Regions from separate parts of the Shinella sp. G-2 genome, predicted to be linked through region 2. Evidence: riboswitches for the same ligand, from Rfam matches in the RefSeq annotation. Region 2 holds a riboswitch; each other region holds the start of a gene.
The links. A riboswitch is a leader RNA that binds a small molecule or an ion and turns the genes downstream of it on or off. The one in region 2 is predicted to bind cobalamin.
Positions count from the first base shown of each region.

Region 1: another riboswitch for cobalamin. It lies ahead of bluB (5,6-dimethylbenzimidazole synthase); the one in region 2 lies ahead of metE (5-methyltetrahydropteroyltriglutamate--homocysteine S-methyltransferase).
Region 3: another riboswitch for cobalamin. It lies ahead of V8U06_RS13315 (ABC transporter substrate-binding protein); the one in region 2 lies ahead of metE (5-methyltetrahydropteroyltriglutamate--homocysteine S-methyltransferase).
Region 4: another riboswitch for cobalamin. It lies ahead of V8U06_RS06855 (aromatic ring-hydroxylating oxygenase subunit alpha); the one in region 2 lies ahead of metE (5-methyltetrahydropteroyltriglutamate--homocysteine S-methyltransferase).

Region 1 covers NZ_JBBEYH010000001.1:646,461-654,043, forward strand. The annotation lists gene V8U06_RS03250 (NAD+ synthase) at 1-1,637, shown strand, start outside; gene V8U06_RS03255 (NYN domain-containing protein) at 1,735-2,454, shown strand; gene V8U06_RS03260 (hypothetical protein) at 2,549-2,872, shown strand; gene V8U06_RS03265 (TolB family protein) at 2,875-3,699, shown strand; gene V8U06_RS03270 (GGDEF domain-containing protein) at 3,872-5,323, shown strand; cobalamin riboswitch at 5,358-5,574, shown strand; gene bluB (5,6-dimethylbenzimidazole synthase) at 5,620-6,318, shown strand; gene V8U06_RS03280 (DUF2865 domain-containing protein) at 6,311-7,420, opposite strand.
Region 2 covers NZ_JBBEYH010000002.1:503,951-511,533, forward strand. The annotation lists gene metE (5-methyltetrahydropteroyltriglutamate--homocysteine S-methyltransferase) at 1-2,139, opposite strand, end outside; cobalamin riboswitch at 2,238-2,447, opposite strand; gene V8U06_RS06425 (caspase family protein) at 2,669-5,929, opposite strand; gene V8U06_RS06430 (Gfo/Idh/MocA family protein) at 6,121-7,242, opposite strand; gene V8U06_RS06435 (MurR/RpiR family transcriptional regulator) at 7,440-7,583, shown strand, end outside.
Region 3 covers NZ_JBBEYH010000006.1:211,992-219,574, reverse strand. The annotation lists gene phnF (phosphonate metabolism transcriptional regulator PhnF) at 1-141, shown strand, start outside; gene V8U06_RS13330 (class I SAM-dependent methyltransferase) at 175-957, opposite strand; gene V8U06_RS13325 (ABC transporter ATP-binding protein) at 957-1,763, opposite strand; gene V8U06_RS13320 (FecCD family ABC transporter permease) at 1,760-2,731, opposite strand; gene V8U06_RS13315 (ABC transporter substrate-binding protein) at 2,785-3,819, opposite strand; cobalamin riboswitch at 3,972-4,201, opposite strand; gene V8U06_RS13310 (MurR/RpiR family transcriptional regulator) at 4,237-5,091, opposite strand; gene V8U06_RS13305 (polyamine ABC transporter substrate-binding protein) at 5,148-6,173, opposite strand; gene V8U06_RS13300 (ABC transporter ATP-binding protein) at 6,383-7,465, shown strand; gene V8U06_RS13295 (ABC transporter permease) at 7,467-7,583, shown strand, end outside.
Region 4 covers NZ_JBBEYH010000003.1:55,907-63,489, reverse strand. The annotation lists gene V8U06_RS06855 (aromatic ring-hydroxylating oxygenase subunit alpha) at 1-1,023, opposite strand, end outside; cobalamin riboswitch at 1,128-1,323, opposite strand; gene V8U06_RS06850 (DUF6656 family protein) at 1,620-2,225, shown strand; gene V8U06_RS06845 (diguanylate cyclase domain-containing protein) at 2,265-3,314, opposite strand; gene V8U06_RS06840 (L-threonylcarbamoyladenylate synthase) at 3,469-4,440, shown strand; gene V8U06_RS06835 (FAD-binding oxidoreductase) at 4,547-5,977, shown strand; gene V8U06_RS06830 (DUF1217 domain-containing protein) at 5,981-7,583, opposite strand, start outside.

The sequences.
Region 1 (7,583 bases), on a different contig from region 2:
CGCAATTGAACCCGACCGTCGGCGATGTGACGGGCAACCTTGCCAAGGCCCGTGCCGCCCGCGAGGACGCCAAGCGCCAGGGTGCCGACCTCCTGCTCCTCACCGAACTTTTCATCTCCGGCTATCCGCCTGAGGACCTCGTGCTGAAGCCCGCCTTCCTCAAGGCCTGCCGCCGCGCGGTGGACGACCTTGCCGCCGACACCGCCGATGGCGGCCCCGGCGTCATCGTCGGCTTCCCCCGCCAGGACGAGACGGGCCGCTACAATGCCGTCGCCGTGCTCGACGGCGGCAAGGTGATCGCCGTGCGCGACAAGGTGGACCTGCCGAACTACGGCGAGTTCGACGAAAAGCGCGTCTTCGACCAGGGCGCGATGCCTGGACCGGTGAATTTCCGCGGCATCCGGCTCGGCATTCCGATCTGCGAGGATATCTGGGGTGAACTCGGCGTCTGCGAGACGCTGGCCGAGAGCGGTGCGGAAATCCTGCTGTCGCCGAACGGCTCGCCCTATTATCGCGGCAAGGTCGATATCCGCCATCAGGTCGTGCTCAAGCAGGTCATCGAAACCGGCCTGCCGCTGCTCTATGCCAACCAGCTCGGCGGGCAGGACGAACTCGTCTTCGACGGCGCGAGCTTCGCCTTCAACGCCGACAAGTCGCTCGCCTTCCAGATGAGCCAGTTCGAGGAGACGATCGCGCTCGTCACCTGGAAGAAACATGGCGAGAGCTGGGTCTGCGACGGCGGGCCGATGTCGCGCATTCCGGAAAAGGAGGAGGCGGACTATCGCGCCTGCCTGCTCGGCTTCCGCGACTACGTCAACAAGAACAGTTTCAAGAACGTGGTGCTCGGGCTGTCCGGCGGCATCGACTCGGCGATCTGCGCCGCCATCGCGGTCGATGCGCTGGGCGAGGAGCGGGTGCGCTGCATCATGCTGCCCTATCGCTACACCTCGAAGGATTCCCTGAAGGACGCCGCCGACTGCGCCAGGCTGCTGGGCTGCCGCTATGACATCGTGCCGATCGAGGCGCCGGTGACGGGCTTCCTCTCCTCGCTGTCCGAGCTCTTCGAGGGCACGGAAGAGGGCATCACGGAAGAGAACCTGCAGAGCCGCACGCGCGGCACGATCCTGATGGCCGTCTCGAACAAGTTCGGCTCGATGGTGGTGACGACGGGCAACAAGTCGGAAATGTCGGTCGGCTACGCCACGCTCTACGGCGACATGAACGGCGGCTTCAATCCGATCAAGGACCTCTACAAGATGCAGGTCTACGCGATCTCGCGCTGGCGCAACGACCACGTTCCGCCGGGCGCGCTCGGCCCGTCCGGCCTGGTGATCCCGCAGAACATCATCGACAAGGCGCCGTCGGCGGAACTGCGTCCCAACCAGACCGACCAGGATTCGCTGCCGCCCTATCCCGTGCTCGACGACATCCTCGAATGCCTCGTGGAACAGGAGATGAGCACGGAGGAGATCGTCGCGCGCGGCCACGATGCGGCGACCGTGCACCGGGTCGAGCACCTGCTCTATATCGCCGAATACAAGCGCCGCCAGTCGGCCCCCGGCGTCAAGATCACCAAGAAGAACTTCGGCCGCGATCGCCGCTACCCCATCACCAACCGCTATCGGGACCGGGGATAGCATCGCGTTAACCTCCGCAAGCAAAAGGCGCATCCGGCGATTGCGACGGATGCGCCTTTTGTTACTGTCGAAGACAGTTTGCCGGAGTGTGACCAGGATGGAAAAGCGGATTGCTCTGTTTGTTGATGCGGAGAACCTTCCGTCGGCGTTGGCGTCCGAGATCGTCAGGCAAGCAGGACAGTACGGACTACTCGCGCAACGCCGTATATATGGCGACTTCTCCGGCGGTGGTCTTTCGGATTGGCTCAACGAGGCTCCACGTCATGCCTTCTCCGTTTTTCAGACGATCCGCGGTGCTGCCGGCAAGAATGGGGCTGATATAGCCCTGGTTATCGACGTCATGGACCGGCTTCATGCAAACGACGTCGACGTGTTCTGTCTGGCGACCTGTGACAGTGACTTCGCGCAATTGGCAATGCGGATACGACAGGATGGAAAAACTGTTGTCGGCATTGGCCTCAAGCATGCGGCTGCCACTTTCCGGGCTGCGTGTGATGTCTTCAATTTCTTGAGGTCGCCGGTAGAATCCGCCACTCAGACAGGAAACCAGCCAGTAGCACCCATGGCGTCGAGAGTGCTGAGTTCGGATCTGTCGCAAAGGGCTTTTGTCGCCGCGCCGCAGCTTGATGGCGGTTGGGTCGCATTGACCGACGTTATGAAGGCCTTGAAATCCTGCGACCCGAACTTCACGCTCCAATCATACGGCCATAGCAAGCTCAGCAAATTGCTCGCCGTTTCCGGCGTCGAATTGACCGCCGACAATCGGAAGGCACGATTGAAGACCCGGCAGTTGAAGAAGGTGATCGATAACGGCTAAGCTTCGGGGCTCTCACCATCCCGGCGGGCTGTGGTGAAATGTTGTCGGGGAAACTGGCAAGAGCTGCTTCAGCCGACGTGAGAAACGAGGAGTAATGGATTTGTCTTCCGTGGAGCCGAGCCAACCGATCTTCACGGAAGAGGAAATCCGGTTGATCCGACTGTGGTCGCTCAGCGACGTTTCTGCCGGGCGGCAGGTTTTTGCGCAGGTCGCCTATTTCGCGACGCCGGCCGTCTTCGGCCTCTACGGCCTTGCGACCGGCAGCCAGACGGTGCTGGGTGTCGCCTTCATCGCCGTCCTGCTGCTGCTGGCATGGGGCTTCGTGTCGACCTGGCGTGCGCAGAAGGCTTCGCTCCTGATGCAGTCGATCTTCCGCAAGCTCTCCGCCGGGTTGCCGGCCGGCGACGGAAAGCCGTGACCATGCGCAGCTCCGTCGAAATCCACGATATCGTCACCGGTGAGACGCGGGTCGTCTGGCAGACGGAGCGGCTGGTCGAGGCGCCGAATTTTTCCAGGGACGGGCGCTTTCTCGTCATCAATGGCGACGGGTTGCTCTACCGTCTTCCCCTCGATGGCGGCGAGCCGACCCGGATCGATACGGGCTTTGCCACGCGCTGCAACAACGACCACGGCCTGTCGCCGGATGGCCGCCTGCTGGCGATCAGCGACAAGGTCGAATTCGGCAAGTCGGCGATCTACGTGCTGCCTGCCGAAGGCGGCACGCCGCGACTGGTGACGGAAAACCTGCCGTCCTACTGGCACGGCTGGTCGCCGGACGGTGCGACGCTCGCCTATTGCGGCATCCGCGACGATCTCTTCGATATCTATACCATCCCCGTCGCCGGCGGCGCCGAGCGGCGGCTGACCTTCGGCGAAGGGCGCAACGACGGGCCGGATTATTCGGCGGATGGCGCGTGGATCTACTTCAACTCCAGCCGCACCGGGCGCATGCAGATCTGGCGGGTGCGGCCGGATGGCAGCGAGCCGACGCGCATCACCGACAGTCCCTATGGCGACTGGTTTGCGCATCCTTCGCCCGATGGCCGCAACCTCCTGGTCCTGTCCTATGACGGCGATGTCTTCGACCATCCGCGCGACCTCACCGTGCGGCTGCGGCTGATGGACATGGACGGCGGCAATGCGCGTGTGCTTTTCGAGCTTTTCGGCGGGCAGGGCACGATGAACGTGCCGAACTGGTCGCCGGACGGCCGGCAGTTCGCCTTCGTGCGTTACGCGCCCGCCTGAGCGAAATGACCGCGATTAAGCTTTCGCTCACCAGCCTGTTTAAGCGAATTTTGCCGTCTGTCCTCTAGCCTTCGTTCAACAATGCCCGGAAACGCGGGCAGGGGACGGCAGGCAGGGAAAAATGACGGGCAAGGCGGAACAGGGCCGCGCAAAGCGGCGACGCGGAGTGGGCATGGCGATCCGGGCGGCGGCCCTGATGATCGTCCTGCTGTTCGGCACCGCCAACTATCTGGTGCTCGACCACGCCATCGACCGGGCCGACAGTTTTGTCGCCGAGACGGAGCGCACGCTGGTGCGCAACGAATTCAGCCACCAGATCGACCAGGTCGTTCAATACCAGAGCCAGATCTCCTTCTGGGACAAGAGTTTTCAGGAGCTTGCCTTCGGCATGCCCGGCGACAGCTTCGTGCGCGACCAGTTGCGGGACTGGATGTGGGCGGACTTCGGCTTTTCCTGGATGATCTTCACCACGCCCGAGGGCGACAAGGTGCTCGGCGTGCATCGCGGTGAAAAGGTTTCCGACCGCAAGGCGCGCGAGAAGCTGCACTGGGTGAGCGACCTCACCAAGAAGGCCGAGCGGGCCTATTACGAGGCGCTGTCGCCCGACCGCGGCGGCTGGCAGGTGGCGGGCGCCAAGGAGGACCCGGACCTGCTGACGCCGGCGCTTCCCGAAATCCACGTTTCCGGCATGCGGCTCATCGACCGCGTCATGAGCATCGTCGTCGTGCAGGCCGTCGTGCCGAAGACGCTCTACATTCCCGCCAGCCGGCGCGAGCCGACGCTGCTCATCACCGTCAAGCCGGTCTCGCAGAAGATGCTGGCCAATTCCGAGCGGCGCCTCGGCGTGCACGGGCTCGGTTTCACGCCCATCGTCACCCAGGAGCCGGGGTTGCTGATGACGCCGGTCGGCGGCGATACCTACAATCCCATGGTCGCCTCCTGGCGGCCGAACATGCCGGGTTCCTTCGTCTGGCAGTCCGCGCTGATCCAGATCACCCTGTTCGTTCTGGTCTTTGCCGGCGTCATGCTTTTCGTCACGCTGCGCTTCTCGACGCTCGTGCGGGCGCTCCAGCGCAGCGAGGCGCAGAACGCCTTCCTCGCGCGGCACGATCCGCTGACAGGGCTGAAGAACCGCAGCGGCTTCGACGAGGATGTCCTGCGCGCCATCGGCCGGGGCGAGAACAAGCCGTTCACGATCCTCGCGCTCGACCTCGACCGGTTCAAGGCCGTCAACGACCGGCACGGCCACGCGGCCGGCGACGCCGTCCTGCAGGCCGTCGCCCGGCGGTTCTCCGAGCGCATCGGCGCGCGCGGCTGTGTGGCGCGTCTTGGCGGTGACGAGTTCTGCGTGCTGCTGACAGGTGCCTATGAACGCGAAAGCCTCCTGGAACTCGCCAACAGTCTCGTGCTCGATACGCAGGTACCCGTCGCCTATGACGGGCAGTTGCTGCTCATCGGCGGCAGCGCCGGCATCGCGCAATTCCCGGCCCATGGCAAATCGGTGCACGATGTCATGGTGATCGCCGACGCCGCGCTCTACGCCGCCAAGAACGGTGGGCGCAACCGCGCCGTCCATGCCGACGACATCGAGATCGACGGCGCGGAGGCCGCCCGCGCCGCCTGACATGGGGTGGGCTTGATCGCAGCGCCGAGCCGTGCGCATATCCTCCTTGTCAGGTGCCCGCTCTGCGGGAGAATCGGGAATCCGGTGCGGGTCCATGCCCAGGTCCGGAACGTGCCCAACGCTGTGACGGGGATGGCTCGCCCTAAAAGCTTGAATCGATTCAGGCTTTTGCCACTGGTTGTTCAACCGGGAAGGCAGGCGCTTGCCAGAGGAACCGAAGTCAGAAGACCGGCCTGACGAGATAGACCGAACCGCGCGGACGGCGGCAGGTTGTACGCATTGTTGGGGAGATGACGATGCGAACCGAACCGTTGGACCCTCTGGTCCGGGCGGGCGCCTTTCCGCAGGAGGAAAGGCAGGCCGTCTACCGCGCCATCGAAACGCGCCGCGATGTGCGCGACCAGTTTCTGCCCGATCCCTTGCCGGACGCGCTCGTCGCCCGCCTGCTGCAGGCGGCGCACAATGCGCCTTCCGTGGGCTTCATGCAGCCATGGAATTTCCTGCTGGTGCGCAGCGAAGAGACCCGGCGGGCGGCGCATGCCGCCTTCCTCAAGGCCAATGCCGAGGCGGCGGCGCTGTTTGCCGGCGAGCGGCAGGCGCAATACCGGGCGCTGAAGCTCGAGGGGATCCTGAAGGCGCCGCTGTCGATCTGCGTCACCTGCGATCCGACGCGTGGCGGCGCCGTCGTGCTGGGGCGCACCCACAATCCGCGCATGGATGTCTATTCCACGGTCTGTGCGGTGCAGAACCTCTGGCTTGCCGCGCGTGCGGAAGGGGTGGGCGTCGGCTGGGTCAGCATTTTCCACGACAGCGATATGCGCGCCATCCTCGGTATTCCCGCCCATGTCGAGATCGTCGCCTGGCTCTGCGTCGGCTTCGTCGACCAGCTCTATGCCGAACCGGAACTGGCGGTGAAGGGATGGCGGCAGCGCCTGCCGCTGGAGGAACTGGTTTACGAGGAGCGCTGGCCGGAGGGTGGCGCCGGCGTCAGTTGACGCCGGCATCGGCCGGGCGGCCGAGATCGATGGCGGTGGAGTTTTCCGGCAGGAAGAGCGGACCGACCGTGCGAACCTTGCTCTTCGTGGGGTCGTAGACGCGGTCTTCGATCCTTGCGGCCGGCTTGCTTTCCACCGCTTCCTTCTTCTTCGGCAGGGTCTCGATCGTGGTGATGGAACCGCTTTCCTCGTTCTCGCCGGTGCTGGCGGTCCGCGTGTCCTTGCCCTTGGCGGCCTTATCGCGCTTGATCATCTCCTGATAATAGGCAGCGAGGTTGCAGCCGCAGGCGCCTTCCTTTTTGGAAAGATCGCGCGTGCGATAGGCGAAGGCGTTCTTCAACTCGAAATAGGGCCGGCCGGAGACGGTGGACGTCATCTGCTCGGTCTCCTGACCATTGGTCATCGACTGGTAGAACAGCTCCGTCTGGGTTTCGGGGCACATCATCGCGCAGACCTTCTGGTCGCGGCGGAAATCGAGCGGCGTCGCGCCGGAGGAAATCGGGAAGAAGCCGCCGTCGCAGGTGCGCACGCAGACCGTGCGCAGGTTGCCATGGCCGGAATTGCCGCCGAGCGAGCGCAGTTGCAGCCTCTCGCTGCCGTCGGGCGCGGTGCCGAGCGGCAGGGTGCGTGTCTCGTCCAGCGTGCGCAGCGTTTCCGTCGCGGCGACGGGCATGACCTTTGCCTCCGCATCGCAGCCGTTGGTTTCCAACGCGGCGAGCAGGCGGTTTCGCCGGCCTTGCGAGGACGCGCCGCCGGCAAATTCCCGGCGCTTGCCGTCGAGAATGGTGAGATTGCGCTCCATCTTGCCGATGACGGCGGCAAGCGTTTCGCAGGCCGCGGCATTGACGCCGCCGACGACGATGATGCTGCCACCCGAGCAGCCGAGACGGCGCTGGTCGCTCTTGGCCTTGCGGAGCTGGATGTTCTGGCGCGCGATGGCGCCGGCATATTTGCGGGCGTTGGCGGTATCGACCACGATCTTCGGCTGGTTCGCGAGCTCCGCCTGGATGCGCTCGCAGATGCCCGCTAGCGCCGTGCCGCCGGCAAGAAGCATCGGCAGTCCGGCTGCAATGGCAAGGAGAAGACGGCCGCGTCTCTTCAAATCCCTCGATCCCTGATGGCGTTGAAACCGCCGGCAAAACCGGCCGGATATCGCCCTATCATAGGCCGCATGGGGGCGAGTGCAACGTGCTCCCGCATTTGTGATTAACGCGCTCGCCTTGCAACGGCCATGGTTCGCGCCTAGTGTCGGCCATCGTCAATGC
Region 2 (7,583 bases):
CGGCGAGTGGATGTCATAGACACCGGGCCCGATCTCGTTCGGGTAGCGCTGCACGGCGAAAGCCTGCAAAAGCTCCATCTTCGACCGGGATGTCTCGATCGAGATGACATCCGCGTCCATCGCCGCGATCGCGGGCATGATGTCGTTGAACTCCGAATAGCACATATGCGTGTGAATCTGGGTTTCGTCCGCAACGCCGGTCGAGCACAGGCGGAAGGCTTCGACCGCCCAGTCCAGGTAGTGCTGCCAGTCCCTCCGGCGAAGCGGCAGCCCTTCCCGTAGCGCCGCCTCGTCGATCTGGATGATGGCGGCGCCCGCGCGCTCCAGGTCGAGCACTTCGTCGCGGATCGCCAGCGCGATCTGGCGGCACACCGTCTCGCGCGGCAGGTCGTCGCGCACGAAGGACCAGTTCAGGATCGTGACGGGGCCGGTGAGCATGCCCTTCATCGGCCTTTGCGTCAGCGACTGCGCATAGTCCCACCAGCCGATCGTCATCGGGTTCGGGCGTGCGACGTCGCCGTAGATGATGGGCGGCCGGACGTAGCGCGAGCCGTAGCTCTGCACCCAGGCATGCCGGGTGAAGGCGAAGCCTGAAAGCTGCTCGCCGAAATACTGCACCATGTCGTTGCGCTCGAACTCGCCATGCACGAGAACGTCGAGCCCGATCTCCTCCTGCCAGCGCACGACCGCCACGGTCTCGCGCTCCAGGAACGCCTTGTAGTCGATATAGCTCAACTCGCCCCTGTCATGCATGGACCGCGCCTTGCGGACCTCGGCGGTCTGCGGGAAGGAGCCGATCGTGGTCGTCGGAAACAACGGCAGGTCGAAGCGCCGGCGCTGCGCATCCTGCCTGTGCCGGAAGGTCGAAGCCCGCGCCGGCACCTTGCCTTCGAATTCGGCAAGGCGGCCCGCAACGATCGGATCGTGGACCCGGACCGACGTCAGCCGAGCCTGCGCCGCCACGGCGTTCGCCTCCAGTGCGGGAAGACCGGCCCCTTCATCGTCCTCCAGCGCTGCGGAAAGCAGCGCGAGTTCATCGAGTTTCTGGACGGCGAACGACAGCCAGGACTTGAGCTCGTCGTCGAGCGCGGTCTCCAGCGCCACGTCGACCGGCACGTGAAGAAGCGAGCAGGACGGTGCGATCTGGAGGGTGTCGCGCGCCCTGCCCGCGACGGCCGCGGCGATCGTCTCCTTCACCTTCGCAAGATTGCTCCGCCAGATATTGCGACCGTCGATCAGCCCCAGCGAGAGCGTCTGGCCGGGCGCGACCCTGGCAATCACGTCGCCCGCCTGTTCCGGCGCGCGCACGAGATCGACGTGAAGCCCGGCAACCGGCAATGCAAGGGCCGTGTCGAGATTGTCGCCGAGGGCGCCGAAATAGCTTGCCAGCATGATCCTGAGATCGGGGATGAGGGTAGCGAACGCGGCATAGGTACGGACGAGCGCCTGCCGCTCCTCGCCGGTCAGGTCCAGAACCAGGCAGGGCTCGTCGATTTGAACCCATTGCGCGCCCGCATTCGACAGCTCGGCGAGGATCCTCGCATAGACCGGCAGCAGCCGTTCCAGCAGTCGCAGCGAGCTCGAGCCGTCGCGCGATTTGCCGAGCTTCAGGAACGTCACGGGGCCGAGCAGAACCGGACGCGTCTCCACCCCGAGCGCCCGCGCCTCCAGAAAGGCTTCCAGAGGCGTGTTCTTGGTCAATTCGAAGCTCTGCTCCTTCTCGAACTCGGGCACGAGATAGTGATAGTTCGTATCGAACCATTTGGTCATTTCGAGCGCCGGCACGCCGTCGCCCTGATGGGCATGGCCGCAGGCGGCATGGCCACCGTTCGATCCACGCGCCATGGCGAAATAGACGTCGAGATCGACCGCGCCTGCGCGCCAGCCATAGACCGGCGGGATGGCCCCCACCATGACGGCCGTGTCGAGCACATGATCGTAGAGGGAGAAGTCATTCGACGGGATGACGCCGATCCCCCTGGCCTTCTGTTCCAGCCAGGCGCCGGCACGAAGCCTGGCAGCGGTTTCAAGCAGTACGCCGCGGTCGGACTTGCCCGACCAGTAGGATTCAAGCGCGAATTTCAGTTCGCGGTGTCTTCCTATCCTTGGGAAGCCGAGATTTGCAGTCTTGATGGTCATTTCCTTACCCCGAAGGTTGTGGGCAAGGCATTGGCTGACGCATCGGCGCGCGGATGCGGGATTCCGGGCGCAAAGCGGCACACCGGACACCCCGCCCGTGGACGTTATCTATCGCGGCAGGTCTCCTGGCTTGCGGGTCATCACCGCTGTCCGTCTTCCCGAGGCGTCTTCCTCAGTGACATGTTGGACAGGGCTCTCCGCCTACAGTTGCGGGGGCAGCTCCGGCATGGGCGCACAGGGCGCCATCACCGTATTCCCTCTTAGCTCCGGATCGTAAAATCCGCAGAACCACGATGGCGGCACCATGACCCGCGAAGAGGCCGCCGTCAATAGACATAAAGGAATCTTTATATCCCTTGAGAAAGCGACGTTCCCCCGCCAGACCGGGACCGGCATCTTGCGAATGCCGCCCGGGCCCTGAGCCTCCCCGCACCGCGCTTCTTCCCCTCCTCGCAGAACCGCCCAAACGAAAGCCGCTGGAAACGGGTGTTTCCAGCGGCTTTGTTTTTCGAGGCGCCCTGCGTCCGGATCAGGTCCGGGCGGCGAGGCGGTCGATGGCGTTCTGGGTCGCGGTGCCGAAGTCGCCGTCGACGGGGCCGTCATAGTAGCCGCGCGACTTCAGGATCTGCTGGAACTCCTTGCGGAACTGCGGCGTGAAGTTCGCCGGCGAGCCCTTGAGTTCCTGCAGCTTGCCCTGGTCGCCGCCTTCGATGCTGGCAGCGGCCCAGCGGGCGGCTTCCTTGGCGTTGGCGCGCGTGCCGAGGCCCTGGTCGTAGAGGCGCGAGAGATTGCCCATGGCGTAGGTGTTGCCGCCATTGGCCGCCTTCTCGTACCAGTTCAGCGCTTCGACATAGTCCTGCTTCACGCCGTTGCCGACGTCGTAGAGCCAGCCGAGCGAGGCCATCGAGTAATAGTCGTTCTGCGCCGCGGCCTTTTCGTACCAGGTGCGGGCTTCAACGAAGTCGACGGGAACGCCGAGGCCGGACTGGTAGGCGTAGCCGACCGACGACATGGCGTTGATGTCGCCGCCTTCCGCGCCCTTCTTGTACCAGTCGAGCGAGGCGGCGTAGTCCTGCGGCGTGCCGAGGCCTTCGCGGGTGAACCAGCCCATGGTGGCCTGTGCATTGGCATAGCCCTGTTCGGCCGCCTTGCGGTACCACTTGATGGCCTCGTCATAGTCCTTGCGCGTGCCGTTATAGCCTTCGCGGTAGAGCCAGCCGAGGGACGCCTGGGCATAGGGGTTTCCGGCATTCGAGGCCTGCTCGAACATGCGAGTGCCCTTGGCCATGTCGACCGCGCCGTCGGTACCGTAGATCGAGTACCAGGCAAGGTTGGTCAGGGCGTAGAGGTTCCCCTCGTCCGCGGCCTTCTGGTAGTGCTCGCGCGCCTGCTTGTAGTTGCGCGCGGCGTCATGGGCACGGCCCAGCATGTTGCGGATCGAGTTGTCCGACGGGCTCGCATTGAGCGCCGCTTCGCAGGCCGGGATGGCGCGGCCATAGTCGATCTGCGCGAAGAGCTTGCCGAGGAAGCCCGGACGCAGGTTCGGTTCGCCGGCAAGTTCGTAGCACTGGTCGGTGTCCGAACCGCTGAGCGCCGTCGTCGACTGGTCGCTCGAGGTGGTGGTCGTCGTGCCGTTGGAGTTCGTCAGCGACGCGCTGTCGTTGCGCCCGCCTGCGAGCTTGTCGATGGCAGCCAGCGTTGCCGGGCCGAATTCACCGTCCGACGAGCCGCTGTAATAGCCGCGCTCGCGCAGCAGGTTCTGCATTTCCTGACGGAAGGCGACGGTGAAGTTGCCGGGGGTCTCCTTCAGCTCCTTCAGCTTGTTGGCATCGCCGCTTTCGATGCTGGCGGCCGCCCAGCGGACGGCTTCCTTCGCGTCGGCCGGCGTGCCGAGGCCCTGGTCGTAGAGGCGCGAGAGGTTGCCCATGGCATAGGCGCTGCCGGCATTGGCAGCCTTTTCATACCAGTAGCGGGCTTCCACATAGTCCTGCTTCACGCCGTTGCCGACGTCGTAGAGCCAGGCAAGCGAGGCCATCGAGTAGGAATCGCCGATATTGGCGGCCTTCTCGTACCAGACCTTGGCTTCGGCATAGTCCTGCGCCGTGCCGAGACCGTTCTGGTAGGCCCAGCCGAGCGAGGACATGGCGTTGGCATCGCCCGCATCGGCGGCCTTGCGATACCAGGTCAGCGACTGGACATAGTCCTGCGAGACGCCGAGGCCTTCGCGGTAGAACCAGCCCATGGTCGCCATGGCATTGGCATAGCCCTGGTTGGCCGACTGCTGGTACCACTTCACCGCTTCGGCATAGTCCTGGCGCGTGCCGCCATAGCCTTCGCGGTAGAGCCAGCCGAGCGAGGCCTGGGCATAGGAATTGCCGGCGATCGAGGCCTTCTCGAACATCGAGAGACCCTTGGCGACGTCCACCGGACCGTCCGTGCCGTAGACCGAGAACCAGGCAAGGTTGGTGAGCGCGTACATGTTGCCGAGCTCGATGGCCTTTTCGTAGTTCCGGCGCGCCTCGACATAGTTGCGGTCGGCGTCATGCGCGCGGCCGAGCAGGTTGACGAGCATGCCGTCGGACGGGTTCTCGTTGACGGCCTGCGCGCAGGCGGTCAGCGCCCGCTTGGCGTCGATCTTCAGGAAGTTCACGCCCATGAAGCCGGGCAGCGACTGCGGTTCGCCGGCCAGAAGGAAGCAGTCGCGCGAGGCGGCGGTTTCCTTGGAGGCGACGTCGACGCTGAGGCCCTTCTTCGGCTCCAGCGCGGCGATCAGCTGTTCGGCCGCGCTGCGATGCTGGCTGTCCGGGTAACGCTCGATGAAGCGCTGCAGGGCGGCCGCGTCGGTCGATTCCTTCAGGGCTTCCCAGGCGATGCCCGCCGCATCCTGGCCTTCATTTTGGGTGGCTTCCTTGAGGCTGGCGAGCTTCTTTTCCGCCAGCATCTTGTAGACCGGGTCCTTGCCATGCTTGGCGATGAAGGCGGCGATCAGCTCCTCGTCGGCGAGGTCGCGGATATTCTGCCAGTCGGCCGCCGCTTCGGACTGGCCGTTCGGCGAGACTTCCTGCGTGTTGCCGCTGTTGGTGACGTTGATGTTGACTTCCTTGATGTTCAGGAAGATCTGCGCGCCACCGAGCGAGCCGTAGACGAAGGGTTCCTGCTCGCGATTGGTGGCTTCCACCACCTCGTCGCGCACCTTGCCGAGCGCGATGCGCACGTCGAGGCCGGGTTCCACGAGATATTTGGAGAGCGCGGTCGCGAAGGGGCTGTTCTTGCCCTCCCCGTCCAGCGCCACGGTGCCGGCCTTCGAGGCGAAGGCGATCAGCGTGTCGGCCGATTCGGGCTCGACGCGGGCAAGGCCGCGCGTGACGGCACGAGTGCCGATCGAGCGTGTCATCGCCTGGGCGAACGGGTTGTTGCGGCAGGCGTCGAGAATGAAGAGCTTCAGCTTCTTGGCGCCTTCCAGCGAACGCTGGACGCGATCGATGGCGACGCTCTCGTCCTCGACGTCGCGGTCGCTTCGAAGCGCCGCGTCGACGGGGATCAGGTAGTTGACCCCGTTCATCTCCATGGCGTGGCCGGAATAATAGACCACCGCCATTTCCGCATCCACCGATTCGTCCTCGAACTCGCGCAACGCCTTCACCATGGCGGCGCGGTCGAGATCGAAGACGGTCTTGACCGAGTCGAAACCCGCCCCCTCGAACGAGGCGCGCATCAGCTCCACGTCGTTCGCGGGGTTATTCAGCTGGGCCGTCTCTTCGTATTTCTGATTGCCTATCAGCAGCGCCACGCGTTTGGCCTCAGCGGCACCCGCGTTGAACGCAACGACAGCAATCGAGACAAAGAAAACCGGCGCCCAGCGTTTTTGCATTCGCTTGAACATGCCCTTCCCTCCGGCATTATTGCCGCCAGTATTACGTATGGGCCGGGGTGTTTCAATGCGCGGGCGATTGGATTTTTTTGGCCCGGTTGCCGAAATATTCATGCCGCGCCGATTTCCACCCATCGTCCTTCGCGGAAAGACTGCGCCATGGCGTGCACGGACCGCTCGATGCGCAGGCCATGGTTGAAATCGACCGCATGGGACGGTGCGCCCGCGATGGCGGCGATCAGCTCGCGGCATTCGATGACCTTGAGGTCGTTGAAACCGAGGCCGTGGCCGGGCGCGGGGATGAAGCGGTCGTAGGGCTTGTGGTGCGGGGCCGAGAGGACTGTGGAAAACCCCTGCTCGCTGGCGCGGCCGTCGACGGTATAGAGCTGGAACTCGTTCATGCGCTCCTGGTCGTAGAGGATCGAGCCCCTCGAGCCGTAGATCTGCAAGGCGATGCGGCCCTTGCGGCCCCAGGCCGAACGGTTCGCCATCAGCACGCCGGAAATGCCGCCCGAAAGGCGCATCAGCACGCTGGCGATGTCGTGGTTCTCGACCGCGCGGCGGCCGCCGTCCTTCAGCGGGCGGTCGGCATAGGGCTTGGCCTGCGCGGCGATGACCGCCTCGACATGGCCGAAGAGGCTCCACAGCAGGGAAAGCGGGTGCACGGCGAAATCGTCCAGCGCACCGTAGCCGGAGGCCGATTCGCTCTTCCAGTAGAAGGGCGCCTCGGGATCGGCCATGAAGTCCTCGTCCATTTCGACGCGCACATGGTTGACGGCGCCGATCCGGCCCTCTTCCAGCAGGGTCCGGATATGCCGGATCACCGGGTTCTGGATGTAGTTGTAGCCGAGGATGGCGACCCTTCCGGCGGCGCGCTGGGCGGCCAGCATGCGCTCGGCATCGGCGAAGGCCGGCGCCATCGGCTTCTCGCACCAGACATGTTTTCCCGCTTCCAGCGCGGCGATGGCCATTTCGGGATGGAAGCTGTTCGGCGTGGTGACGGAGATGACGTCGACATCGGGATTGGCGAGAAGATCGCGCCAGTCGGCGGTGGATTTTTCGAAGCCGAATTCGCGGGCGCGGCTTTCGGCAAGGGCGGCGTCGGCCTCGGCCAGATGCACGAGGCGCGGGCGCGCGACATCGCCGAAGACGGCGCTGACATTGTTCCAGGCCAGCGCATGGCACTTGCCCATATAGCCGGTGCCGATCAATCCAATTCCGAGGGCTTTCATGTCCTCTCCTCCATTCGATTGCGCAAAATCGCTACGCACCCGCGCCGGACTTGCTATATCTCGGCGAACGGGCGCTCCGGACGCCATGCATAGCGGGAAAGATTTGGAACGAAAACTATCTTTTCCGAAATGCGTGGAATATTTATTTCATTTCTGGCCGGACGCACGACCGGGAGCCGCATGAGGGGGACGACACCATGAACGACAGCGAAGCGGCCCAGGGGCGCGTGCCCCGCGATTTCGAGAGCCTGCGCAGCGTCATCATCGAGCGCAAGGCGACGATGCCGAAGCGGCTGGCGCAGGTGGCGGCCTATGCGCTGGCCAATCCGGACGAGATGGCC
Region 3 (7,583 bases), on a different contig from region 2:
CGACATCTCAAGCTGTCGCCCGGTGCGATCATTCTGGTCGCGGCGGCGGTGAACACGGACCTTGCCGGAACGCCGGTGCAGTTTTCCCGCTCCCGCTTTGCCGCCGACCGCGTCAGGCTGACGGTGGAGCCGGAGACCTGACGCATTTGCGACCGGAGCAACACCACTTCGCCGTCAGGCCGGCTTGCGGCAGCGCAGAATGAAACGGCGATAGAGCAGTGTGCGCAGCGTGTTGCGCAGATCCGCCGTCCGGCGCTGAGCCCTGGCGATGGGCGCGTGCGATCCGACCGACACTTCGCGGAAGCCGGCAGCCGTCAGCAGGGGCAATACGCGCTCGACGGTAAGCCCGTCGCCGAAAGGCAATCGGTCCATGATGCTGGCATGCCGGTCGCTCATCGCGCCGTCATAGTGCGGGTCGGTGCCGATGAAACGGTCGAGCAAGGCAATGGCGCGGCTTGCCAACCTGCCAAGGGGCGCAGGTGTGGCCCAGTTGCCGTCGAAGAACAGCAGCGTGCCGCCGGGCTTCAGAATGCGGAACCACTGGGCAAAAGCCTCGGTCGGCGCCGTCAGTGTCCAGACGAGGTGTCGGCAGACGATGGCGTCGTAGCTTTCGTCCGGCTCCATCGGATTTTCCGCGTCGGCGAGGAGGAAGTGCAAGCCAGGCGCCCCGGCATGTTTTCGACGCGCGACGGCGAGCATGGCTTCGGAGAAATCGAGCGCCGTGACACTGTGGCCGAGCGACAGGAGAAGTCGCGTCACCTCGCCCGTGCCGCAGGCAAGCTCCAGCACGCGGCGCGGCTCGGGGCCGAGATGGTCCCGGATTGCCGCCGCCCAGGCGTCGAATTCCGGCCCCTCGGGAATACGGTGGCCGAAGGCAAGGTCGAAGGTCTGCGAGCGGGCCGACCAGTAGTCGCGGATGTCTTCCTTGAGGTGGCTGTTGGAGCCCGCGCCGTGCATCATTTTCCCTCGCTGGCGACGAGCTTCAAACGCGGCGGTCGCGGCTCGGGCTGGCGATAGCGGATGAAGCAGCCGCCCGCGCTGTCACGCTCGACATCGACAGTGACGCCGAAGACGTCGGCCAGGCGTTGTGGTTCCAGCACCCTGGCGGGCGTGCCGAGCGCAACGATGCGGCCCGCCTGCATGACCGCGATGCGGTCGCAGAACATGGCGGCGTGGTTGAGGTCGTGCAGCGCGGCGACGACGGTCAGCTCCTGCTCGCGCACGAGCTGGAGCAGGCCGATCTGGTGGCCGATGTCGAGGTGATTGGTAGGCTCGTCGAGGAGCAGGATCGGCGCCTGCTGGGCGAGCGCCCGGGCGATGTGCAGCCGTTGCCGTTCGCCGCCGGACAGCGTGTGCCACAGCCGGCCGGCGAAATGCGCCATGTCCACCTCCTCCAGCGCGCGATCGACGATGGCGTCGTCCGCCCGCGACCACGGTGTCAGCGCGCCGAGATGCGGCGTGCGGCCAAGCGCGACGGCCTGACGCGCGGTGATGCGCTCGGTGGTTTCAGCCTGCTGCTCGACAAAGGCGATGCGCCGGGCGATCGCCTGCCGGCCATGGGTCGCGAGGGCCCGGCCGTCGAGCGTCACCGCGCCGGATTGCGGTTTGCGGATGCCCGCAAGCAACGCCATCAGGCTGGTCTTGCCCGAGCCGTTGGGGCCGATGATGCCGAGAAATTCCCCGGGGCGCACGTCGAGCGAGACGTCCGAGAGAATGGCCGTGCCGCCGGCCGACCAGTGGAGACCTGTTGCGGACAGCGTCACAGGGCCGACCTCCTCTGGCTGAGGATGAGCGCGAAGGCCGGCGCGCCGAACAGCGCCGTGATGACGCCGATGGGCAGGACCTGACCGGTAATGATGATGCGGGAAAGTATGTCCGCCGCGATCATGAAGATGGCGCCGATCAGCGCGGAGGCGGGCAGCAACAGGCCGTGGCGCACGCCGACGACCATGCGCGCGGCATGGGGAATGACAAGGCCGACGAAGCCGATGGAGCCGACGATGGAGACCATGACGGCCGTCATCAGGGCGGAAATGGCGATCAGCACGACATAGACCCGGCGCACGGGAATGCCGAGCGAAGCGGCCGATTCCGTGCCGAAGGTGAAGGCGTCGAGCGCGCGGGCATGCCAGAGGCAGACGAGCAGGCCGGCAAGGGCGACCGGCAGCGCCAGCCACACATCCGGCCAGCGTGCGCCCGAGAGATTGCCGAGCAGCCAGAACATGATGCCGCGCGCCTGCTCGGCATTGGCCGCCTTGGTGACGATGAAGGAGGTGAGCGCGTTGAACAGCTGCGAGCCGGCGACCCCCGCCAGAATGATGGCGCTCGTACCCCGCCCGGCCCTGACGGCGAGCACGCTGACAAGCCCGAACGCGACGAGCGCGCCGAGGAAGGCGCCGGCCGGCAGCGTGAGCATGCCGCCGCCGAAACCGAGGATCGCGACGCCCACCGCACCCGTGGAGGCGCCGGCGGAAATGCCGAGAATATAGGGATCGGCGAGCGCATTGCGCAGCAGGGATTGCAGGACGACACCGGACAGCGCCAGCGCCGAACCGCAGCAGGCGGCGACCACCGCACGGCTCAGGCGATAGTTCCAGACGATACCCTCGTCGATGGGATCCAGCGCATGGCCCGCCTGCCAGAGGCGGTTCGCGACAGTCTTCGCCACGGTTGCGAGCGGAATGGCGGTCTCACCCACCGCCGCGCCCACACCGAGCGCGGCGATGAGCATCACGAGCGCCGCGATAGCGGCGCCCGTCCGGAGCAGGATGGGGCGATCCTTCGTCACTGTGCGAGGCCAGCCTTTTCGACAGCGTCGGCCAGCACCTCGATGCCTTCGATCGTGCGGATCGTCGGGTTCATCGCCTGCGCGTCCATATCGACGACATGGCCGTTCTTCACGGCCGGCATGAGGCTGGCGACCGGATCCTCCTTGAGGAACTTGTGCTTGATGGCGACATCATCCGCGGGGTAGCGGCGGCGCTCCATTTTACCGGTAACGATGATCGTCGGATCGGCTTTGGCGATGGTCTCCCAACCGACCGTTGGCCATTCCTCGTCGCTTTCGATGACGTTCCTGATGCCGAGCACCGACAGGATGTAACCGGGCGCGCCGTTGCGGCCGGCGACATAGGGATCGATGTCGAGTTCGGCGCTGGAGAACCAGAAGACGGCGGACAGCTTTCCGTCGGCCGAGGCGATTTTCTTACGGGCCGCGGCCTCGCGTGCCTTGAGATCGGCAATGACCTTCTCGCCCTGATCCTGGACGTTGAAGATCTGTGCCAGCTCGCTGATTTCCTTGTAGATCAGCTCCATGGTGAAGACGGTGTTGCGCACGCCGTCACCGCCACCGGAATTGTCCTTGCCCATGCAGTCGGCCGGCGACGTATAGACCGGGATCTTCAGTTCGGCGAACTGTTCGGGCGTCCCGACGACGCCTTCCGGGCCGACATGCCACTGGAACTGCGTGGTCACGAGATCGGGCTTCCTGGCGACGACGCTTTCGAAGCTCGGATCGTTGTCGGCAAGGCGCTCCACCTTGGCATTCGCCTCCTCATAGCCCGCCAGAACCGGGCCGATCCAGACGGCGGTGCCGACCATGCGGTCGCCGACGCCGAGCAGGTAGAGGATTTCCGTCGAACTCTGGCCGAGCGAGACGGCGCGTTCCGACGCCTTCTCGAAGGTGACGGGGCGGCCGCAGTTTTCCAGCGTCAGCGGATACACCGTTTCGGCGGCCTGGGCCGCGCCGGCGGCAAGGACGAACCCGGCCACGAGCGACAGGAAGGAGGCGGCGCGCGGGGCCGCAGCGGAATGGGTCATGGATATCTCCCGAGGTGAAGGAAGGCGGACGGGCTCACGCGACGGGCCAAGGGCTGCGCGCGGTCGGTCGGGAGAAAACGAAGGGTGGTCTGCCGTCGCCGGCAGTCGGGTTCGTCATGGCGTCTCCTGTTCCGGGCATCCCCGCCCGTGTTCGGATTGTGGCTCTGACGGCAGGTCTCCTGGCTCACGGATATCTGCGACCTGTCTGCCTTCCCGCGCAAGGCGCAGTGGCATGACGCGAAACGCGTCCAAGGACAGGCGGCAATCCGCCTACAGTTGCGGGGGCAGCCACGGAATGGGTCCCTGTTGGGTCGTCCGCACCGTGTTCCCTATTAATCCCCTGGGAGTCATCCTTCGGGGAACCGTCGATCCATCCTTAGTCCGCGCCACGCGGCAGCGTCAAGGCATGGGCCGCTATCAGGTTTCGAAATCCCCGAAGACGTCCTGCAGGCGGGTCAGCGTGTCGACGCGCTCGCTCACCTCGTCGCCCATGACGACGATGATGTTGCTGAGCATGAGGTCCATGACAGCGGTCATGGTGGCGGCGCCATCCCAGAGCGGGCCGTGCGAACCGGGCACGATGAGGCAGATATCGGAGACCTCCGGTCCCCACGGGCAGAACTCGTCCGTCAGGAGCACGACCTTGACGCCGGCGCGCCGGGCCTCGAGCGCGAGCGACCGGGCCTTGGCGGCGAAGCGGCGAACGTCATGCAGGAAGAGCAGACGCCCCTCGACGGAGCCGTCAAGCAGTTCCGCATAGGTGCCGTTGAGCCCGTCGACGAACTGCACGCGCGGGCGGGTATAGGAAAGCTGGCTGGCGAAATACTGCGCGATGCCGCGCACGTTCTGGTAGGCGGCGACATAGACCTCGGTGGCGTTAATCAGGGCGTCGATCGTCTGCTGCCATTCCGGTGCGCTGGTGATGGCGTAGATCTGGCCGAGATTGTCGATCTGCTGCTGGATGAGGCCAGCGAGCAGCTTGCCCTCCTTGCGATCCTGCTCCAGCCGGTCGACGCGTCCCTTGACCTGCCAGGCAGGGTTGGAGCTGCCGTGGCGCAATTCGCTCTTCAGGTCGTCCAGCCCGTCGAAGCCCATGCGGCGCAGATATCGCCCGACGGTCATCGGAGAGATCTGCAGGCGCTGGGCGATGGAGCGCGCCGTCTCGAAGGGAAGCTCGGCGATGTTGCGCTCGATGTAATGGGCGATGAGCTTGTCGGATTTGGACCGCCGGAGATCGTCGGACTGAACGAGCTTCACAATGCGTTTCGACACGTCGCCCCTCTCTTCAAAGTCCCGCCCGTCCGGAGACGGGCGGGGATCAACCGCACTCACTGGGCCGTCTTGACCCGCGTCCATACGCGGTCCACCTGACGCAGGGCCGGTCCCAGATCCTCGAATATCTGGAGCCGGTTCATCGTCTCGGCCGGCGGGTTGATTTCCTTGCTATTCTTGATCTTTTCAATGGTCAATTGCCGCGCCGGCACATTGGCCGTGCCGTTGGTCTGCTGCGAGACATTGAGGGCGACGATTTCCGGGCGCGTGTAGAACTGGAGGAACTTGATGGCATTCTCCTTGTTCGGCGCGCTCTTCAGGACGCAGATATCCTCCTGGTACATGGTCGCGCCCTCTTCGGGGATCACGTAGCCGAGGTCCTTTTCGTTGCCGAAGACGTCGATCATGGCGCCGACGAAGGCGTGGCCGGCGGCAACGTCGCCCGCCTGCACCATCGGCCGCTCGTCATAGGTGAAGGCAGCGATGTCGGGCTTCATGGCGATGATCGTGTCTGCGGCCTGCTGCAATTCGGCGGGATCGGTCGAGTTGATCTTGTGGCCGTTGAGGATAAGGCCGACGGCCAGCACTTCGCGCATGTCGTCAAGCAGGGTGAACTTCAACCCCTTCGCCTTCACCGTCTCGACCAGATCCTTCCAGCCGGTGACGTCCTTGCCGAGAATCTTGCGGTTATAGAAGATGCCGACCGAACCCCAGGCATAGGGCAGGCAATACTCGCCGTTCGGATCGCTCTTGGCGCGCAGGAACGCCGGATCGATGTTCTTGAAACCCTCGTATGTGTTGATGTCGGTCTTTTCGAGCAGGTCGAGCTTGGCCATGATGTCCTGCATGTGCACGGACGGGAAGACCACGTCGTAGCCCGTCGCGCCGCCCTGGATCTTTGCCAGCATTTCCTCGTTGGAGGAATAGGTCGAGAGGTTGACCTTGATCTGGGTCTCCTCCTCGAACTTCTTCAGCACTTCCGGATTGATGTATTCGCCCCAGTTATAGACGTTGAGTTCGCTGGCGCCCGCCATGCCTGCCGTCGCCACGAGGGCCGCAAGCGAGAGGGCAGTGCCGCGCATCCAGGCCTGAAAACCGGATGCGCCGGCGCGATGAGCTTTCGTCATGGAATAGTCTCCTCTGATGGTTCGGCCTTGCTGGCCCCGGCGCTTTCCTTTGCGCCCTGCTTTCCCGTCCCGGCTTCTTTTCGGCCGTTGACTTGGATGGGCAAATGGTATCCATATATCGAAATCGCACAAGCGTTATTTTTATAACAAATTGGGGAACGACGATGCGAGACTCCATAGTCCGCCTGGAGAAGGCGGCGAAGGCCTTTGCCACGCCTGAAGGCCAGACGGTGACCGCGCTGGACGCCATCGATCTCGATGTCCGGCGCAATGAATTCCTGACGCTGCTGGGGCCGTCGGGTTGCGGAAAAACCACGCTCCTCCAGGCGATCAGCGGTTTCGTGGAACTCGATTCCGGCCGCATCCTGATCGACGGCGAGGACATGACGGACAGGCCGCCCTATCGCCGGCCGGTCAATACCGTGTTCCAGAACTATGCGCTCTTCCCGCATATGACGGTGGGTGAAAACACCGGCTATGCGCTGGAAGTCGCGGGCGTCGCCAAGTCCGAAAGGATGAAGCGTGTCGCGGAAGCGCTTGCCATGGTCGGCCTTGAGGGGCTGGAAAGCCGCAAGCCCCGCCAGCTTTCAGGCGGCCAGCAGCAGCGTGTGGCGCTTGCCCGCGCCATCATCGCCCGTCCGAAGCTGCTCCTGCTCGATGAGCCGCTTTCAGCCCTCGACAAGAACCTGCGCCAGGCGATGCAGATCGAATTGAAGACGCTGCAGAACGAGCTCGGCATCTCCTTCATCTTCGTCACCCATGACCAGCAGGAAGCGCTGACCATGTCGGACCGTGTCGCCGTGCTGTCGGGCGGGCGGATCCAGCAGCTCGACACGCCGCGCGCCATCTACGACCAGCCGAAGAACAGCTTTGTCGCCACTTTCGTCGGCGCCAGCAACCTCTTCGAGGGAGAGGCCGGCGGCGGGCAACTGGTGACGCAGGACGGTATCGCGATCTCCCACGGTCGACCGGGCGCAACGGGCGCTGCAACCGCGCTCATCCGCCCGGAACAATTCTTCCTCGCGGAGGCCGGCAACGGCGCCCCGGCTCTCGACGTCGACCTCGAGCAGATCGTCTTCGTCGGCTCGACCTTCGAGCTTTTCGGCCGCACGGCGACGGGACGGCGCGTCATCGCGGAGATTCCCGCGGCGCGGCGCAGCCTCGTCGGGGAAATCGAGCAGTCGCGCCATGCGCGCCTTGCCTACGATCCGTCGGCCGTGCACCTCATCCCGGCGGAGGCCGCCTGACATGACGTCGATTGCCTTTCGCCGCCGCGCCCAGCTTGCCGTCCTGCTCGGACCGGTCTCGCTGTTCCTGGCGGTCTTCTTCCTCGGTCCGCTCTCCATCATGATCGTGACCAGTTTC
Region 4 (7,583 bases), on a different contig from region 2:
GACGCCTTCGACCGCATCCTTGTGGACCAGCCACTTGGTCGTGACCTGCGTCAGCTCGGGGCCGAGCGGCAGCACCCGGAAGGTTATGGCGTGGTCGGCGAGCACATGGTTCCAGGTCGTCGGATAGTGGAAGAGCAGCAGCGTGCCGATGCCGCTGTCCAGGACGTCATTGGAGAGCGGGCGCTGCACGGCGCGCGCGCCGGACATGGTGTAGCTCTCGGCGTCCTGGATGAGCGGCATGCGCGCGGCGCGGAACTGGCCGGTCGGCGACATCCTGAATTCGCTCGGCAGGCCCGCCGCCTCGCATTTCGCCCAGTGTTCGGCAATGACGGGATCGTCCTTGGCGCCCTGCACGCCCGTGGCGCTCGGCGCTTCCGGATAGGTGCGGCAGAGCTCGGGATGGTTGGCGGCGCAATGATAGCACTCGCGGTTGTTTTCCCAGACGAGCTTCCAGTTGCCCTTCTCGACGATCGTGCTTTCGAAGGCGACCTTGGTCTCGCCGAGGCGATGGCGGGCGAGATAGGGCTCGACCAGGGTGCGGAAGGCCGAGAAATCGGGCGCCTCTTCGGCAAGGCAGATGAAGATGTAGCCGCCGACGGTCTCGCAATGGATTGGCTTCAGGCCATGTTGCGTCCTGTCGAAATCCTCGGCCATGTGGCGGGCGAAGAGCAGCGAGCCGTCGAGTTCGTAGGTCCACTGGTGATAGGGACAGACGAGCTTGGCCGAGGTGCCCTTGTGCTGCGTGCAGACGCGCGAACCGCGGTGGCGGCAGGAATTGTGCAGCGCCCGCACGGTGCCGGAGCGGTCGCGGGTGATGACGACGGGATAATCGCCGACCTGCACGGTGAAGTAATTGCCGGCCTTCGGGATCTCGCAGTCATGGCCGATGAACAGCCAGTCGCGATACCAGATCGTCTCGAGGTCCAGCCTGTAATGGTCGGGATCGATGTAGAAGGCCTGCTCGAGGCTGTGGCCTTCACGGCGGTTCTTGAGCTTGCGGAGCACGTCGCTGCGGATATCCATGCCGGTCCTCACTGTCAAAATGGGGGATGAGGCGCACGGAGGAGACGGCATGCGGACGCGGACGGCCCGACAATGCACGCTTCCCAGCCGCCCGCCGCAGCCAGTCACGATCGTTTCTCCAGGCTGGTTTCCGGGCTGAGGAGCGTCCCTTGGGACCGTCGCGGCGCCTTCCCGGACATCCGTCCAGTGGCTTCCTGCCGCGTTTTCTCCAACACCGTTGCGGGGGCAGCGCCGGATTTCAACCGGCTTCCCAATTCTCCACCCCCTGACGGGAGCGGCACCTTGAGCGTCCTTATCTAAGCGCAAGAATCGGCGCGCGACATGCCAGAAAGCGACACGTCGCCCCAATTTGACGACAGTCAAAGACGGTGGAAACGAGGCCGCCGCAGGGCATAACAATGAAATATCAACGCCATAAAGGAATGACCCCGACGATAATCCATTCTTTCGGCACCCTCGTCCGGAACGAAGCACCTTGTCATATTGCGACCGTGCGGAGCGCCCCCGCGGAAATCGGGAATGCGGCGGAAAGGATTGCTTAACGACGTTTCCATAAACTTTACCGCGATCCGGGCGCGAGGATGGAGTGCCGAGGCGTGCAGCAGACGAAATTCCGATATTACGACGCCGTCGCCTACAAGCGAGCGAACCCGCCGAAATCCGCCGTGCACACCGAATTCCTGCGCACCGGCCGCATCGACCGTGGCGTGAGCTGGAGCCCGAGCGAGAAACGTTACCTCAGCTACCAGGACGTCGCCGAGCGCACCGGCCGCAAGCTGGAACGGGCCGGCAGCGTCACCCATGAACGCATCAACGGCTTCCACCAGTCCATCCAGTTTCCGAAGCTGATCTTCCACCGCACGCTCGCCGAGACGCCGCATCTCGGCTACTGCCACATCACGGTGGCGAATTCGCGCTTTGCGGAATTCGAGAATGTGCAATGGGCCTTCTACATGGCCAACTTCCTCGCCGAGATCGGCGACGAGGAACAGTTCTTCGCCGGCATTTCCCGCACGCCCGGCCGCATGTATTTCGCCGTTGCCATCGCGCCGACGGAGGAAGAAGGCCGCCTCAAGATCGACCGCAAGGTGCGCGGCAACGGCGTGATCTTCCGCACCGACGATCCGAAGCTCGCCATGAAGAACGTGCTGATGCTCGGCGCGCGCAACGAGGCGCTGCGCAAGATCATCCGCGCGCTCTAGCCCTTCGGCAACATCGCTGCTCGCCTTCACCGGAAGGGTTTACGCCCGGTACAGCATCCATTCCTTGCCGGCCGGCACCTCGTCGCCGCGGCCGTAGACCACGACCTGATCGCCGCCCCGGCCCTTGGCTTCCGCCAGCGCCCGCTCGCAGGCGGCGGCAAGGTCGAGCGCGCTGTCAGCGCTTTCCGACATGCAGACGCCGGCAGAGAGCGTCAGATGCCCGAGGTTCCGGCCCGTGCGCGGATCGCGCAGCGCCACCGTCTGGAAGGCGGCGCGCAGGAGATCGATGAGCCGCGTCACCTCGCTCTCGTCCGACGTCTGGAACAGGAAGCCGAAACGAAGACCGTCGAAGCGTACGGCAAGGTCGTTTGCCGGGAACGCCTGACGGATGAGGCCGCCGTAGAAGGTGACGAGATGGTCCGACAGGGCCTCGATCTGGCCCGACGAAAAGCGGCGTTCCGCGTCCACCTCCGCAACCGCGACACCGCACATCATCGGCAGTTCGGGATTGGCGTAGACGCGCGCGAGCGCCTTGTTGAAAGCGCGGCGATTGCCGAGCTTGGTTGGCGGATCGGTGAACTTCTGTGCCTCGAAGTCCGCCATCTCCTTCTGGATGCCGTCCATGACGGCCGATTGCGCCGCGACCTTCTCCGCCATTTCCGCAGTATGGCTGACGCGCAGTTCCGTCGCCCGCTGCAGGGCCTCCAGCGAACTGCCGAGCGCGCCGCCCGCCTCGCGGATGACCTGCGAGGCCTCGCCGATCAGGCGGCCGTAATCGTTGAGCGAGGAACGCTCCTGGCTCAGGAGGTCCATGAAGTTGCTCATCTCGTTGCTGATCGCGCCGGCCGAGCGTTGCAGCACGCTCGCCTCGTGCTGGTGCGGCAGGTACTTGCGGCCAAGCTCGTCGAGCGCGGCCTGCGTCTTGTACTTTCCGAGCGCGATGAACTCCCGAACCAGTTCCGGATTGCCGCCGGCATAGGCCTCGTAGACCAGCTCGTAGTTGCGGGGCAGGCCGTCGATGCCCATCTGCTTCATCGCGGTCGCGATACGCAGGGCGATATCGGTGGTCGTGGATTTCTTGTGCGCCATCAAAGAGGGACCTGTGTGCGGGAACGTCAGCCTCTCCTAGCAGAGCGCTCTTTCGGTCCGTCTAACCCGACCGTTCCAATTTTACACAACCAGGCAAGTCTTGGCATTTGCCGGCAAAGCCCTGTAAGGAAAGCCGGAACGACGGAAGGGCGACATGGCTGAAATCCTCGATACGCGGGCGGATGAGACGGCGGCGCTGACACGCGCCTGCGAAGCGCTCGACCGCGGCGTGCCCGTCGCCATTCCCACCGAGACGGTCTACGGCCTTGCCGCAGACGCCACCAATCCGCAGGCGATCGCCCGCATCTACGAGATGAAGGGCCGGCCGCGCTTCAATCCGCTGATCTGCCATATGGCGGACCTTGCCATGGCGGAACGCCATGCGATCTTCGATCCGCTGTCGCGCACGATCGCGGAGGCCTTCTGGCCTGGCCCGTTGACCCTGGTGCTGCCGATCCGGCCGGAAAGCGCCATCCATCCGCTGGCGCGCGCCGGGCTCGACACGGTCGGCATCCGCGTGCCGACAGGCATCGCCAGCGACCTGCTGTCCGCCTTCGGCCGGCCGCTCGCCGCGCCCAGCGCCAACACCTCCGGCCGCATCAGCCCCACCACCGCACGCCACGTCGCGGAGGATTTCGGGGCGAAGCTGGAACTGGTGCTCGATGGCGGGCCGGCCACGGTCGGCCTCGAATCCACCATCGTGAAGGTCGAAGGCGAGACGATCCGGCTGCTGCGCCCCGGTGGTCTCGACGCAGCCGAGATTGAACGCATCACCGGCCGCCCCGTCATCCGCAAGGAGGCCGGCGCAGCCATCGAAGCGCCCGGCATGCTCGCCTCGCACTACGCCCCCGATGCGCCGGTGCGGCTGGGGGCAAGCGACGTGCGTCCCGGCGAGGTGCTGATCCGCTTCGGCGGCAAGGCGCTGCCCGGCGAGGCGGAGGCGGCGCTCGTGCTGGATCTCAGCCCCGCCGGCGACCTTGCGGAAGCCGCGACCAATCTCTTCGGCTACATGAAGCAGGCGGACGCCACCGGCGCCAGCTCCATCGCCTTTTCGCAGATCCCCATGACCGGCCTCGGCGAGGCGATCAACGACCGCCTGCAACGCGCCGCCGCGCCACGCGGCTAACGCATTCCACCTGAAGCCCTATCGCTTCGACGTTGGATCATGCGGCAAGAACAAGAGCCTGGCGCGGTGTCGCTTCGGCCGGACATGTTTGAGGAAGGAACACGCGATGGTGCAGGCAAGGCTTTCTCCCGATCTCCTCGACCGCTTCGCCGCCATCGCCGGGCCGGCCCATGCGCTGACGAGTGACAAGGACATCGCCCCCTATCTCGTCGAAAGCCGAGGGCTCTATCACGGCACCTCGCCGCTCGTGTTGCGGCCGGGCTCTGTGGACGAGGTATCGCACATCCTCGCGCTCGCCACGGAAACGCGCACCGCGATCGTGCCGCAGGGCGGCAATACCAGCCATGTCGGCGGCAGCGTGCCGCGCGAGGACGCGGCGGATATCGTGCTCTCCCTCTCCCGTCTCAACCGCATCCGCGATGTCGATCCGGTCGGCAATGTCATCGTCGCCGATGGCGGCGCGGTGCTGGCGGACATCCAGGCAGCGGCCGAAAAGGTCGGTCGGCTGTTTCCGCTCTCGCTCGGCTCGGAGGGCACCTGCCAGATCGGCGGCAATCTTTCCACCAATGCCGGCGGTACGGCGGTGCTCGCCTATGGCAACATGCGCCAGCTCTGCCTCGGTCTCGAAGTGGTGCTGCCGACCGGCGAAGTCTGGAACGGCCTGCGCCGCCTGAAGAAGGACAATACCGGCTATGACCTGCGCGACCTGTTCATTGGCGCGGAAGGCACGCTCGGCGTCATCACCGGCGCGGTGCTGAAGCTTTTTCCCCGTCCGCTCGGTCATGAGGTCGCCTTTGCGGGTCTCAAGTCCGTGGAGGACGCGCTCGCCCTCTTCGAACGCGCCTCCAGCCGCTGCGGCGCAGCGCTGACCGGTTTCGAGCTGATGCCGCGGCTCGGCGTCGACTTCACCACGCGGCACATTCCGGGCGTGCGCGATCCGCTCGCCACCCGGCACGACTGGTATGTGCTGATCGACGTCTCCACCTCCGACGCGGCCGAAACGGCGACGCGCATGATGGAGGCAGTGCTTGCCGACGGCATGGAGGCGGGGCTGGTGGAAAACGCGGTTGTCGCCGCAAGCGAGGAACAGCGCAAGGCGCTCTGGCACATGCGCGAGAGCATGTCGCCAGCGCAGAAACCGGAAGGCGGCTCGATCAAGCATGATGTTTCCGTGCCGGTCTCGGCGATCCCGGCCTTCATGACGGAGGCGGATGCAGCCGTCACGAAGGCCATTCCCGGCGCCCGGATCTGCTCCTTCGGCCATATGGGCGACGGCAACATCCACTACAACATCTCGCAGCCCGTGGGCGCGGACAAACAGGCCTTCCTCGACCGCTGGCGCGAAATCAATCATCTCGTGCACGGCATCGTGCTGAAATACCACGGCTCGATTTCTGCCGAGCACGGCATCGGGCAACTGAAACGGGACGAGCTTGCCAGCGTGCGCGCGCCGATCGAGATGGACCTGATGCGGCGCGTGAAGCGATCCTTCGACCCCGCCGGGATCATGAACCCCGGCAAGGTGGTCTGTGTCTGAGGCTTAACGCCCGCCCGTGCGCAATTGCGACAGCGAGAGCATGAGGTCGGCGCTGATGCCGGCCGAGCCTGAACCGGTCAGCACCGAAAGGGCGGGATCGGTGGTCGACTGGTTGTCGAGATCGTAGAGGACCGAGAACTTCACGATCATCTTCGCGACCTTTTCCGGGTCCTGCAGGTCCTTGAGTTCGAGATGGCGCTCGATCATGCTGGCCTGCGCGTCGACATCGGCACTCGCGACCTCGTCCGGCAGCTGGTAGAGCACCTTGAAGACCTCGAAGAGCGCATCGTCGGCGAGGATGTCGTAGGGGCTCGATATCGTTTCGGCCTTGCGTTCGAAATAGAGCGCGAGGCGCACGCCGGCATTGTCGTTGCCCGCTTCCTCTTCCAGCTTCTGGCGGACATGGCTGTCGATGGTCTCGTAGATGCCGCGGCGCGACTGGATCTGCGCATCGTCCGCCTTCGCGACCAGGCCCTTGGCGTCGAAGTTGAACGAGGCGACGATCTTGCGGTAGTCGCGGTCCACCTGCTGGTTCACGAAGCTCTTGGGATCGTCGAGCGCGGAAGTGAAGATCTTCTCCATGAAGGTCGCGTCGACGCCTTTCGGATCGATGCCGTTCGCCTCCAGCACGAAGGCGACGAGGCGGTCATCCGCCAGGAATTCCTTGACGGACTCGATCTTCTGCATCTGTGCGCTGTAATATTTCGCCTCTTCCTCGGCCTTTTTCTTGTCGTCCGCCGTTCCGAAACGGGATTTCTCGGTGACATAGGCGCGCGACATCACGAGGATCTCGCTTTCCGACTGTGCCAGCTTCGGCGCCGTGATATTGCCGTCCGGCCCGAAATTGAACGCCTTGGCGAGTTCCACGAAGCGTTCGTCCTTGAGCCGGTACACATAGCTCTTGGGATCGTTGAGATCGCTTTTCAGCACGTTCTTGATGGTGAGGGCCGAGACCTTCGCCGGATCGAGGCCGAAGGCCTTCAACGCGAAGCTGTAGACGCTCGCCTCGCCCACGAAATCCTGTACGGTCTTCACCGCGCCGATCTGGCTCTTGAACTGCTTGATCGCGGTTTCGTCGGCTTCATCGTCCTTGTCGTTGTAATGGACCATGTAGCCGTTGCTGGTGGCGGCGGTCTGGTCCGCCGTCTGCGGCGCGGCGCCGCCTGCGAGTGTGCCGTCTTCCTCGAAATTGAAGGCGGCGCGCAGCGCGATGTACTTCTCCTTGTCGGCGCCGCCGAACAGGTTGATGTAGCTGGTCGGGTTGTCCGGATCCGGGTCGCTGGTGATGATGTTGCGGATCGTCAGGCTGCCGACGGAGAGCTTGTCGAGATCGAAGGCGACCTTGAGGTAATTGATGAGACGCGAGTCGTTGGCGATCTCCTGCGCCGTGGTGACGGTGGCGATCTTGCTCTCGAAATAGTCCTGGTGGAGCAGCGCGGCGGCCGTCGTCACCCGCGGATTGGAGAGCGTGTAGAGATCCTGCGTGCCCTTCTTCTGCTCCTCGGTCTGCACCGTGCCGGCCAGCGCGCTTCCGTCATTCTCGAAATTATAGGCCGAGGCGAGCGCGTAATATTTCCCCGCCGTGTTGATGACGGCCTGCTGGCGC